One region of the Paenibacillus sp. SER-28 genome, then DNA from elsewhere that is predicted to be linked to it. Evidence: riboswitches for the same ligand, from Rfam matches in the RefSeq annotation. Region 1 holds a riboswitch; each other region holds the start of a gene.
The links. Region 1 has a riboswitch for thiamine pyrophosphate ahead of ACUYLD_RS12255 (ABC transporter substrate-binding protein). Riboswitches for the same ligand answer to the same signal wherever they lie in the genome.
Positions count from the first base shown of each region.

Region 2: it holds a riboswitch for thiamine pyrophosphate, as region 1 does, so the genes downstream of both, ACUYLD_RS08790 (thiamine phosphate synthase) here and ACUYLD_RS12255 (ABC transporter substrate-binding protein) in region 1, are expected to answer to the same signal.
Region 3: it holds a riboswitch for thiamine pyrophosphate, as region 1 does, so the genes downstream of both, thiC (phosphomethylpyrimidine synthase ThiC) here and ACUYLD_RS12255 (ABC transporter substrate-binding protein) in region 1, are expected to answer to the same signal.

Region 1 is NZ_JBRECM010000003.1:448,316-451,570, forward strand. It holds gene ACUYLD_RS12245 (bifunctional 2',3'-cyclic-nucleotide 2'-phosphodiesterase/3'-nucleotidase) at 1-678, opposite strand, end outside; gene ACUYLD_RS12250 (pyridoxamine 5'-phosphate oxidase family protein) at 899-1,333, opposite strand; TPP riboswitch at 1,604-1,713, shown strand; gene ACUYLD_RS12255 (ABC transporter substrate-binding protein) at 1,906-2,955, shown strand; gene ACUYLD_RS12260 (hypothetical protein) at 2,963-3,145, opposite strand.
Region 2 is NZ_JBRECM010000002.1:700,485-703,739, reverse strand. It holds gene thiS (sulfur carrier protein ThiS) at 1-186, opposite strand, end outside; gene thiO (glycine oxidase ThiO) at 183-1,331, opposite strand; gene ACUYLD_RS08790 (thiamine phosphate synthase) at 1,396-1,989, opposite strand; TPP riboswitch at 2,254-2,362, opposite strand; gene ACUYLD_RS08785 (ABC-F family ATP-binding cassette domain-containing protein) at 2,456-3,255, opposite strand, start outside.
Region 3 is NZ_JBRECM010000003.1:43,635-46,889, forward strand. It holds gene thiC (phosphomethylpyrimidine synthase ThiC) at 1-1,775, opposite strand, end outside; TPP riboswitch at 1,962-2,074, opposite strand; gene ACUYLD_RS10305 (IclR family transcriptional regulator) at 2,230-2,973, opposite strand.

The DNA.
Region 1 (3,255 bases):
TTCCACAATATCCTTCGTAACGACCTTATCCTTTAAATTGGCTGCATCCCACTGCATAATTTGAGGTGTGACCAAGCCGAGGACACCCACTCTGAGCGCATGCTCTTCACCTTTCTCATCCGTTACCGTTTTATCAAGAATTCGATAAGGGGTAAAATAATTTTTAGTAGCTTGCCCCCCCTTATCAACATAAACGTTCGCATTTACGTAAGGAAAATCGGCTCCCTTGAGCGATTTCTCCAGAAAGTCGAGGCCGTAGTTGAATTCGTGGTTGCCCACTGTCGCCGCATCATAGCCCATCAAGTTCATCATCTTGTAGACCGGATGGATACCGCCCTCTTTTTCATAGGTTTTGTTTCTGGCCATATAATCGCCTAATGGATTGCCCTGCAGCAAATCACCGTTATCGAACAGCATGCTGTTTCTTGTTTCACTACGCGCCTGTTGGATCAAACTGGCTGTGCTAATCAGGCCATATTCGTTGGTTTCTTTGTCCGAATAGTAATCGTAGTTCATCAGGGATGCATGAATATCCGTTGTTTCCATGATCCGCAAATTCACCGTAGCGCTATCGCGAGAATCGCTAGCTGCCCAGGATGGAGCGGCCGAAAACACCAGCATGCTACAAGCTACAACGGCTGCTGTAAACCCTTTAAACCAATTTTTACGAAATAACAAAATATACCCCTCCTCATTAAGGTGTATGACTCATATACATACTTTTGCACATATATGTAAGCCTTGAACCCACCATTTCTATTTTAATCCAACGCCAGACAAAAGAGTAGTCATTCACTTAAATTATTTATGAAAAAATAATTAATTCTCTCAAAAACAAAAAACCAGCATACCTCCTAAAAAACTCGGAGATTCACTGGTTTATCCATTTATATTCTCATTATTTATTCCACACTTGGCGCTCCGTTTGCTGACCCACATACTCAATGCGAGTCGGATTCACGTCCAGAATGACATAATCGGGATCATCCGGTCCGGAAAACCATTCCTTCAAGGAATCGTTCCACACTTGTTTGCGTAGCCCCTCATCAGCTGTAATCTGGACAGTAGCCTCCACTTCTACGACTTCCTTTGTACCGCCAACTTCATAACCCAGCAGCAGATAAGCATTCGGATTATCCTTTAGCTCATCTACTTTATGCGTTTTGCGATCTGTCGCCAGATGAATGTTCATTCCATCGTTAAAAAGGGCCATATAGCGTACTTTCGGTTTGCCACCCTCTACCGTACCTAACGAGCAAAATTTGTTGTTATCCAAAGCCTTCACAATGGCTTGTTCTAGTTGGCTACGATCCAATGTTTCCGTTTTACCCACAGTACAACAACTCCTTTTCACGAATTAGAATTCTCTACGGCCATGCCATTGGGCACCAGCCCATCTGAACCTACCTGCACAGCTGTTCTGAAAATAACATGACCCGATCAGATCGGATTGATGCATGCTCATTTTCAGATCAAAGCTCACAGTAAAAGTGTACCCTGTCGTTCGGCAAATGAACCGTCATCTCTTCCTCCATGCTGGACAGACCCGCATTCAAGGCATATAATCGTCGTAGTAAACCCGAATAAATGAACCCATTAAACCATACAATGCCAGGGGTGCTGGAATCGGCCGGCTGAGAGTGTGTCCCAAGACACTGACCCTTACAACCTGATCTGGGTAATGCCAGCGTAGGAATGCTTAAGCAAGATGTGCCTTTTTTACATAGGACCATCCCTTACTTTGGTATATACAAGCGCAAGCGTCCCGGAACCTCGGGGCGCTTTTTTTGTTGAAGATTAAGTTGTTGGAAAGATCGCGTCCGGCAGATGTTATTTTTATGAAAATGGGGAACATAAGCTGTCTGATTGGACGGATAACGGGTAATTAAAGGAGAGAACACAACGATGAAGCGCATGAAAATGTTAAGCCTCGGACTGATCAGTCTGTGGCTCATGGCCCTGACCCTGACCCTGACCGCTTGCGGTGGAAGTCCCTCCACATCCCAAGAAGCGGCTCCCGCTACCAACACTCAAACGTCTACTCCGGCAAAGGAGCTCAAAGATGTTAAAGTCGTGCTCGACTGGACACCCAATACGAATCATACGGGACTCTATGTTGCCAAGGACAAAGGATTTTACGAAAAAGCGGGTTTGAATGTCCAAATTATTCAACCTGGTTCAGGCGGAGCCGATCAAATGGTTGCCTCTAATGCTGCACCTTTTGGTATCAGCTACCAAGAAGGCGTCACACAGGCTCGTACGCAAGGCGTGCCGCTTGTTTCCATCGCTGCGGTGATTCAGCATAATACCTCAGGCTTCGCAGCCCCAGTAGATCGCGGAATTAAGAGCCCCAAAGATTTTGAAGGTAAAAAATACGGCGGTTGGGGCTCTCCCGTAGAAGAAGCGGTCATGAAATCCATCATGGATTCAGACAAAGGCGATGTGAGCAAAGTGAAGATCGTCAACATGGGCAATGCAGACTATTTTACAGCCGTGAAGCGGGATATCGACTTTGCCTGGATTTTCTACGCATGGACCGGAATTGAGGCCCAGCTTCGAGGTGAGTCATTAGATATGCTGTATGTAAAAGATTATTCCAAAAGCCTCGATTACTATACACCTGTAATTGTGAGCAACGAACAGACAATAAAAAATGATCCAGAACTGGTAAAAGCGTTCATGAACGCTACCGCACAAGGCTATGAATACACTATCGCCCATCCAGATGAAGCCGCGGACATCTTAAGCAAAGCTGTACCGGAGCTGGATAAAAAACTGGTACTTGCCAGCCAAAAATGGCTGAGCCCGCGTTATCAGGACGATGCCGCGCAATGGGGTGTGCAAAAAGCGGAGGTATGGCAAAACTATTCGGACTGGATGTACGAACGCAAGCTGCTCAGCAAGCCTTTGGAAGTGGATAAAGCCTTCACAAACGACTTCTTGCCCAAGCGCTGATCATTTGTTAAAACGCTAAATAAGACTGAACTAGAGAAGTGAACGAAGTTCCACTACGCAGTCGGATGGTGCTTCCCATCGCTGTTGTACCCAGATTTCTTTTATGAATATCCAGAGGTTGAAATCTGGGTACAAAGGCGAACGCTAACGCTTGTACAGCACCATTCCGCCCACTTCGTTCTCGTTCCACTTGGTTTATTCTTTAGTCTCATAGTGTCTAAGCGCAAAAGCAGGTGCGCTTATGTGAGAAAAATACAAAATACCGTACAACCTAGCTTAAAAACTAAGGTGCTTTTTAAG
Region 2 (3,255 bases), on a different contig from region 1:
ATGTACAATCTCTAGGCAATCTCCATCCTTCAGTACCGCTTCATCATGATCTTCACGGCTCAATATATGCCGATTCAGCTCCACCACTACGGTTTTCACCTTTACATCAAGCTCATGTAGCAATTGATTCACATGAGTGATTCGATTAGAAAAGATCATGCTCTGGCCGTTAATCGTCAGCTTCATAAGCTTTTCTCCTTGAAGAGCTCAGAAGAAAAACTACTTATCCCAAGTTCTGCTGCACCAGCTCCATTAAGCATAGCTGCCATCGCACGCCCGGTAGCATCACTCAGCAGGACACCGTTGCGATAATGCCCGACCGCAGCATATACGCCCTCGACCCCAGGAACAGTGCCTATAAAAGGGTGACCTGATGCAGCCTGCGGACGTAAGCCCGCCCAAGTGCGTATAAAAGAAGCTTCACGGACGCGCGGCAGCCAGGCAGAGGCACGTGCCAGCAAGCCCTCCAAGCCTCCTACGGTCACTTGTTCGTCATATTGATGCGGAAGGCTCGTTGCCCCAATCCAAAGCTCGTTATACTGTTTAGGCACGAGGTAAATATCATCAGCATAAATGGTGTATTCTAATGGGTGATCCTTCAAGGAGACCGCTACCGCTTCGCCCTTGACCGGATAAAGTGGATATTCAAACCCAACCTGCGCCAGTAATTTCATGCTATCCAAGCCTCCAGCAATAATGACCTGATCGCAGGAAAAAAAGCCGCTATCTGTTCGGACACCGCAAACTCGACCATCCTGTATGACCAGTTGCTCTGCCCGTGTACCAGACCATACCGTTGCTCCCAGCACCGCAGCAGCACCTGCATAAGCACGACAAAGCTGGACAGGAGCCACTTGTGTCTCCTTTGAACGATATATTGCTCCGATCGCTTGTTCATCCAAACCTGGAATTCGTCGGGCCAATTCCCTCGCATCCCACCAGATAGGACAATCATCCTCTCGCGTTTTAGCAGCTTTCCAGCGTTTTTGGCCTTCAGTTTCCGTACGGAAAGGGGTCACAAATCCTTCTGTACGGAATTCCACCGAAATACCCGACAAACGCTCCAGATCACAGACAAGCTCAGGGAATGCATCTCGACTTCTGCGAGCAAATCGTGCCAGCTCAGAGTCGGTGAACTCTTCACTTTCCGCTGCCAGCATTCCAACCGCTGCTCCTGAGGCTCCCTCACCCGGGATCAATCGTTCCAGCATGATTGTACTTCTTCCCTCCTTGGCCACATGATAAGCAATGGAACTGCCGATGACACCTCCACCTATGACCAAGCATTCAGCATGTCCTATCGCTCTTGCCTCTGTGTGTATCTTTAGCACTTGTTCCGTGTCTCCTCTCCATAAACCATTCTGCTTTCAGCTTGCCTCTACTCTCGTTTTCTCGCTACAGGCTGTGAACTACAAGATCTGCCATTCGCCTATATTCCATCGCAGCTGCAACGGGCGACTCAGCCTCCCATATACCAGACATCACCGCAATTCCGCTTGCTCGGGCCCTATAAAGCTCCGGGATATGGTGCGGTTGTATGCCGCCCAGCGCGATCACCGGAATGTTCAACAGCCTGCAAATATGTTCAAGCTGAGCTAAACCCCGCGGTACAATACCGGGCTTACAATGGGTCTCATATACGTGACCATAAAGTACATAGTCTGCTCCTGCCTGCTCGGCAGTCTGCGCCTCCTCCAAGGAATGCACAGACACTCCACAGCGTGTACTCTTTGAAAGTAGGCTTTTCACATCCACAACAGGTAATCCATTAGCTGGTAGCTGGACGGTTCCAACCAAAGTAAGTAAAGCTACATCCACACGATCATTTACTACAATTTGTTGCAAAGGAACTTCCTGCTCCACCATGCTGCGAGTCAAAGAAAGCAATGCAGAGGCACCATTCTGTTTTAAACGTGCGTGTACATAATGAACATACGGACAAATCATAGCAGCCACTCGGGCGGCTTGTGCAAAAGTGCCCTTTTCCATCGAAATTGCGTGTAATTCGATTTTGTCTTCACCTCACATTGGATTAAAGGATCTAAGCTTAGCAGCCACGTCTACCAGCAGTAATGAAAGGGGATTGTATGTGAATCCGTCTACGGAAGCTCGAACAACTTAAAATGAACGAAACGCAAAAAAACCACTTCCCCAAGGAAGTGGTTTAACGAACGTCCAATAATCTAACGGACCATGATATCCGTATACGTGTATCGTCCCACGCACAAACAAAATAAAGATGGTGTTGCCTTGTTTGTACGGCGCTCACTTCCCTACGCTGGCATAACCCAGATCAGGTGCAAAGGGTCCGAAATCCATTTATTCCGTCTCAGCCGCATGGGCGGCTCCCCTAGTGTGACTATTTTATTGTATAAGCTATAGATAGCTTAGCATATTTTCCTAATTCTGCAAACCCCACTTCGTGTGAAATATGCAGAACTGGATTTAACTGATTTTAGTTAACTTTACTTGACCACTCTTCCACATTCCACGTTTTGGTTACCCAATCCTCGTAAAAGTCCGGTTCGTGAGATACAAGCAATACCGTCCCTTTGTATTCCTTCAAGGCACGTTTCAGCTCATCCTTTGCTTTAACATCCAAGTGGTTGGTAGGCTCATCGAACAATACCCAGTTGCTTTCACGCATTAACAGTTTGCAAAGACGGACTTTAGCCTGTTCTCCACCACTAAGCGCAGATAGCGGACGTGTGATATGCTCATTTTTCAAACCGCAGCGCGCCAAATGCGCTCGTACTTCATGCTGGTTCAAATGCGGAAATTCATTCCACACATCGTCAATCGGTGTAATTTTCTCTGCCTTTACTTCCTGCTCAAAATAAGCGGGCTGCAAAAAATCACCTTGATAGGTTTTTCCACTGATTGGCGGAATTTTTCCCAATATGGTTTTGAGCAATGTCGATTTACCGACACCGTTGTAGCCGACAATTGCAATTTTTTCGCCACGTTCAATCGTCATGGACATCTTAGGCAAAAGGGCATGTGTATAACCAATCTCAAAATCAATACCCTCAAATACCGTCTTTCCGCTTGCACGTGCCTCTTTGAATTGAAAGGTTGGTTTTGCGGCTTCTTCAGGCTTATCAATACGTTCGATCCGATCAAGCTGCTTTTCACGGCTCTTTGCTCGGCCTGAGGTAGAAGCACGCGCTTTATTACGCTGAATAAAATCTTCTTGTTTCTTAATAAAGTCCTGTTGCTTCTCATAAGCATCAATATGCTGAGCTTTGTTCAGAT
Region 3 (3,255 bases), 400 kb from region 1:
AGCCCCTTATCCGCTGCATAGGCGCGAATGTCCTGAGTGATACGCATACTACAAAATTTAGGGCCACACATCGAGCAAAAATGTGCTTCCTTGGCGCCCTCTGCCGGTAGCGTTTCATCATGGTAGGATAAGGCACGCTCGGGATCAAGCGACAGATTGAACTGATCCCGCCAGCGGAACTCAAAGCGTGCCTTGGACAAAGCATCATCCCGCTGCTGCGCCCGTGGATGCCCTTTCGCCAGATCGGCAGCATGTGCCGCAATTTTGTAGGTAATGACACCCTCACGGACATCATCCTTATTGGGCAGACCCAAATGCTCCTTAGGCGTAACATAACACAGCATGGACGTCCCGAACCAACCGATCATCGCCGCCCCGATGGCTGAGGTAATATGATCATATCCGGGGGCAATATCCGTCGTGAGCGGTCCCAAGGTATAGAAAGGAGCTTCCTTACAAATCTCCATTTGTAAATCCACATTCTCTTTGATTTTATGCATAGGGACATGTCCCGGCCCTTCAATCATGACCTGAACATCATGCTTCCATGCGATTTGCGTTAGCTCGCCCAACGTTTCCAGCTCTGCAAACTGTGCTTCATCATTCGCATCATAGATACTACCCGGACGTAGACCATCCCCGAGAGAAAAGGCTACATCATAGGCTTTCATAATTTCGCAAATTTCTTCAAAATGTGTATACAAAAAATTCTCCTGATGGTGCGCAAGGCACCAGGCTGCCATGATTGATCCGCCCCGGGATACAATTCCCGTCATTCTATTCGCCGTCATCGGAATATACCGCAGCAATACACCCGCATGAATTGTAAAATAGTCCACTCCCTGCTCCGCCTGCTCAATCAGCGTATCGCGATACAACTCCCACGTCAGCGCTTCTGCTTCACCGTTCACCTTTTCGAGTGCCTGATACAGCGGCACAGTCCCAATCGGTACAGGAGAATTCCGAATGATCCATTCACGTGTTGTATGGATATTACGGCCTGTAGACAGGTCCATAACCGTATCCGAGCCCCAACGCACAGCCCAAGTCATTTTCTCCACTTCCTCCTCGATGGAGGAGGTAACCGCAGAATTACCAATGTTCGCATTGATCTTCACGTGAAAATGACGCCCAATGACCATTGGCTCGCTTTCCGGGTGATTGATATTCGAAGGCAAAATGGCTCGTCCAGCCGCCAACTCCTGCCGTACAAACTCAGGCTCCACCCCTTCGCGGATCGCCGCAAATTCCATTTCGGGCGTAATGATCCCTTGCCGCGCATAATGCATTTGCGTCACTGTACGCCCTTGCGAAGCACGAAGCGGACGATTGGTCACGCCGGGAAATTCCACTGTCTCCCGTTTGGAGCCAGGTTTCAGTCCATTATCCTCCGGCTGGACGGCGCGTCCCTCGTAAGCCTCCACATCGCCCCGTTCCAGTGCCCAAGCTCGCCGTAATGGAGGCAGGCCCTGACGGATATCGACCTGATAGGCTTCGTCGGTCATGGGACCGCTTGTATCATATACACGCAATGGCTCATGATGCTCCGTGCCCTGCGGCGTATGTGTAGGATGAAGAGCAATTTCGCGCTCTGGCACGGCAATGTCCGGCCGCGAGCCTTGAATATATACCTTACGGCTTCCTGGAAAGGGCGTTACCCCACTGGCTTGCTCCCCGTTTGTCTTCTCTACCTCAACTTCTTTTGTTCCTACCAATCTTACTTCTGCTGATTTCAATTCTGTTCCTTTTGTTCCTTCTGCTTCTGTCGGCTTCATTGTCCATTCCTCCCGTTTCGATGAAATAACACACCGATCCGGAACCATTCCCAGGGTGGCGCTGATCTATGCAAAAAAGCCGGTTCCCCAGGGAACCGGCTAATCTAACGAGACAGCTATCCAGACAATGCGCATATGGAATAATCCATTCCAATGCGCCACTGTAGACAGCAGCCGCGTATACATTTCAATGGCCGATTACTTCCCTACGCTGGTATGATCCAGATCAGGTGCAAAGGGTCCGGAATCTTGCACGATTCCATCTCAGCCCGGCATTACAGGCTCCCCCAGTAACTGTGATACTTCTATTCACATGAGGCGGATATAACAGACATCCGCCTTCCTTACCAGACTACTTCAAATTTATGGCTTTGGCAACCCTTCTAGGTACCCTTTTACCAAGAAGACACTCCCTATCAAATCACTCTGCTTGCTTCAACTGTGTTCATTCTTGTTACGGAAGCATAAGCCCCATTTCCTTCGCCGCTTCGATCAAAATCGGAGCAAAGTCATGTAGCGTCTCGGGTGCAAGTCGGCTGACCGGGCCGGATACAGATAAAGCCGCAGTGACCTGTCCCTTCCGGTTCACAATTGGCGCTGCCACAGCAGCAGCCCCTGGCTCCCGTTCTTCATAGCTGGTCGCATAGCCCTTCTCGCGAATGTCCTGCAGCTGGGCTTTATAGACCTCCGGGTCTACTGAGGGCGGCCATTCATCCCCGCTTAGCAGGGCTTCCAGCTCCTGCGGCGGCATAAAGGCCGCCAGCACCTTGCTGGAGGCCCCTACAGCCAGCGGCATACGCGCACCTACAGGCGCGACCCTGCGGATCGCCTGATTGCTCTGCACGGCTTGTATGCGAATACGCATGCTGCCGTCCCGTAAGTACAAGCTGACCGTCTCCCCCAGACGGTCACGTAGTCCTTCCATTGCAGGTTGTAACAGCACCGCCGGCTCGTCACTTTGGGACAAATGCGTGGATAGCTCCCAAATGCGGAAGCCAAGTCGATATTTTTCCGTTTCGGCATTCCGAACGACAAAGCCCCGATCCTCCAACGTAGTCAGCAGCCGATGAACCGTGCTTTTATGTAGACCAATTTTGGAGGCAATCTCCGTCAGGCCAAGATCCGAATTTGCAGTAAAACACAGCAGTATATCAAGTGCACGCTCTACAGCGCGAACGGTTAATTTACGGTCTTCCATCGTGAACCGCTCCTCTTGTATCCATATTCGTTTCACACTATGAAACATGGTTACATAAATTATATAGAATAGTTGCGGCTACTGTAAACCGATGTTTTTGTGACAACCATATTACAGAACGAGAACAAACATCGACAATTCTTTGCATCATTTTTACTTTTCCGGTTCAGGCGTTGACTTTGGATAATCCCCATCATACGATAATAGGTATCTATACGGATCTACACTACTATTTTCAAGTGGAATTATACCTAAATTCTATGAAACGAAGATCAATTTTAT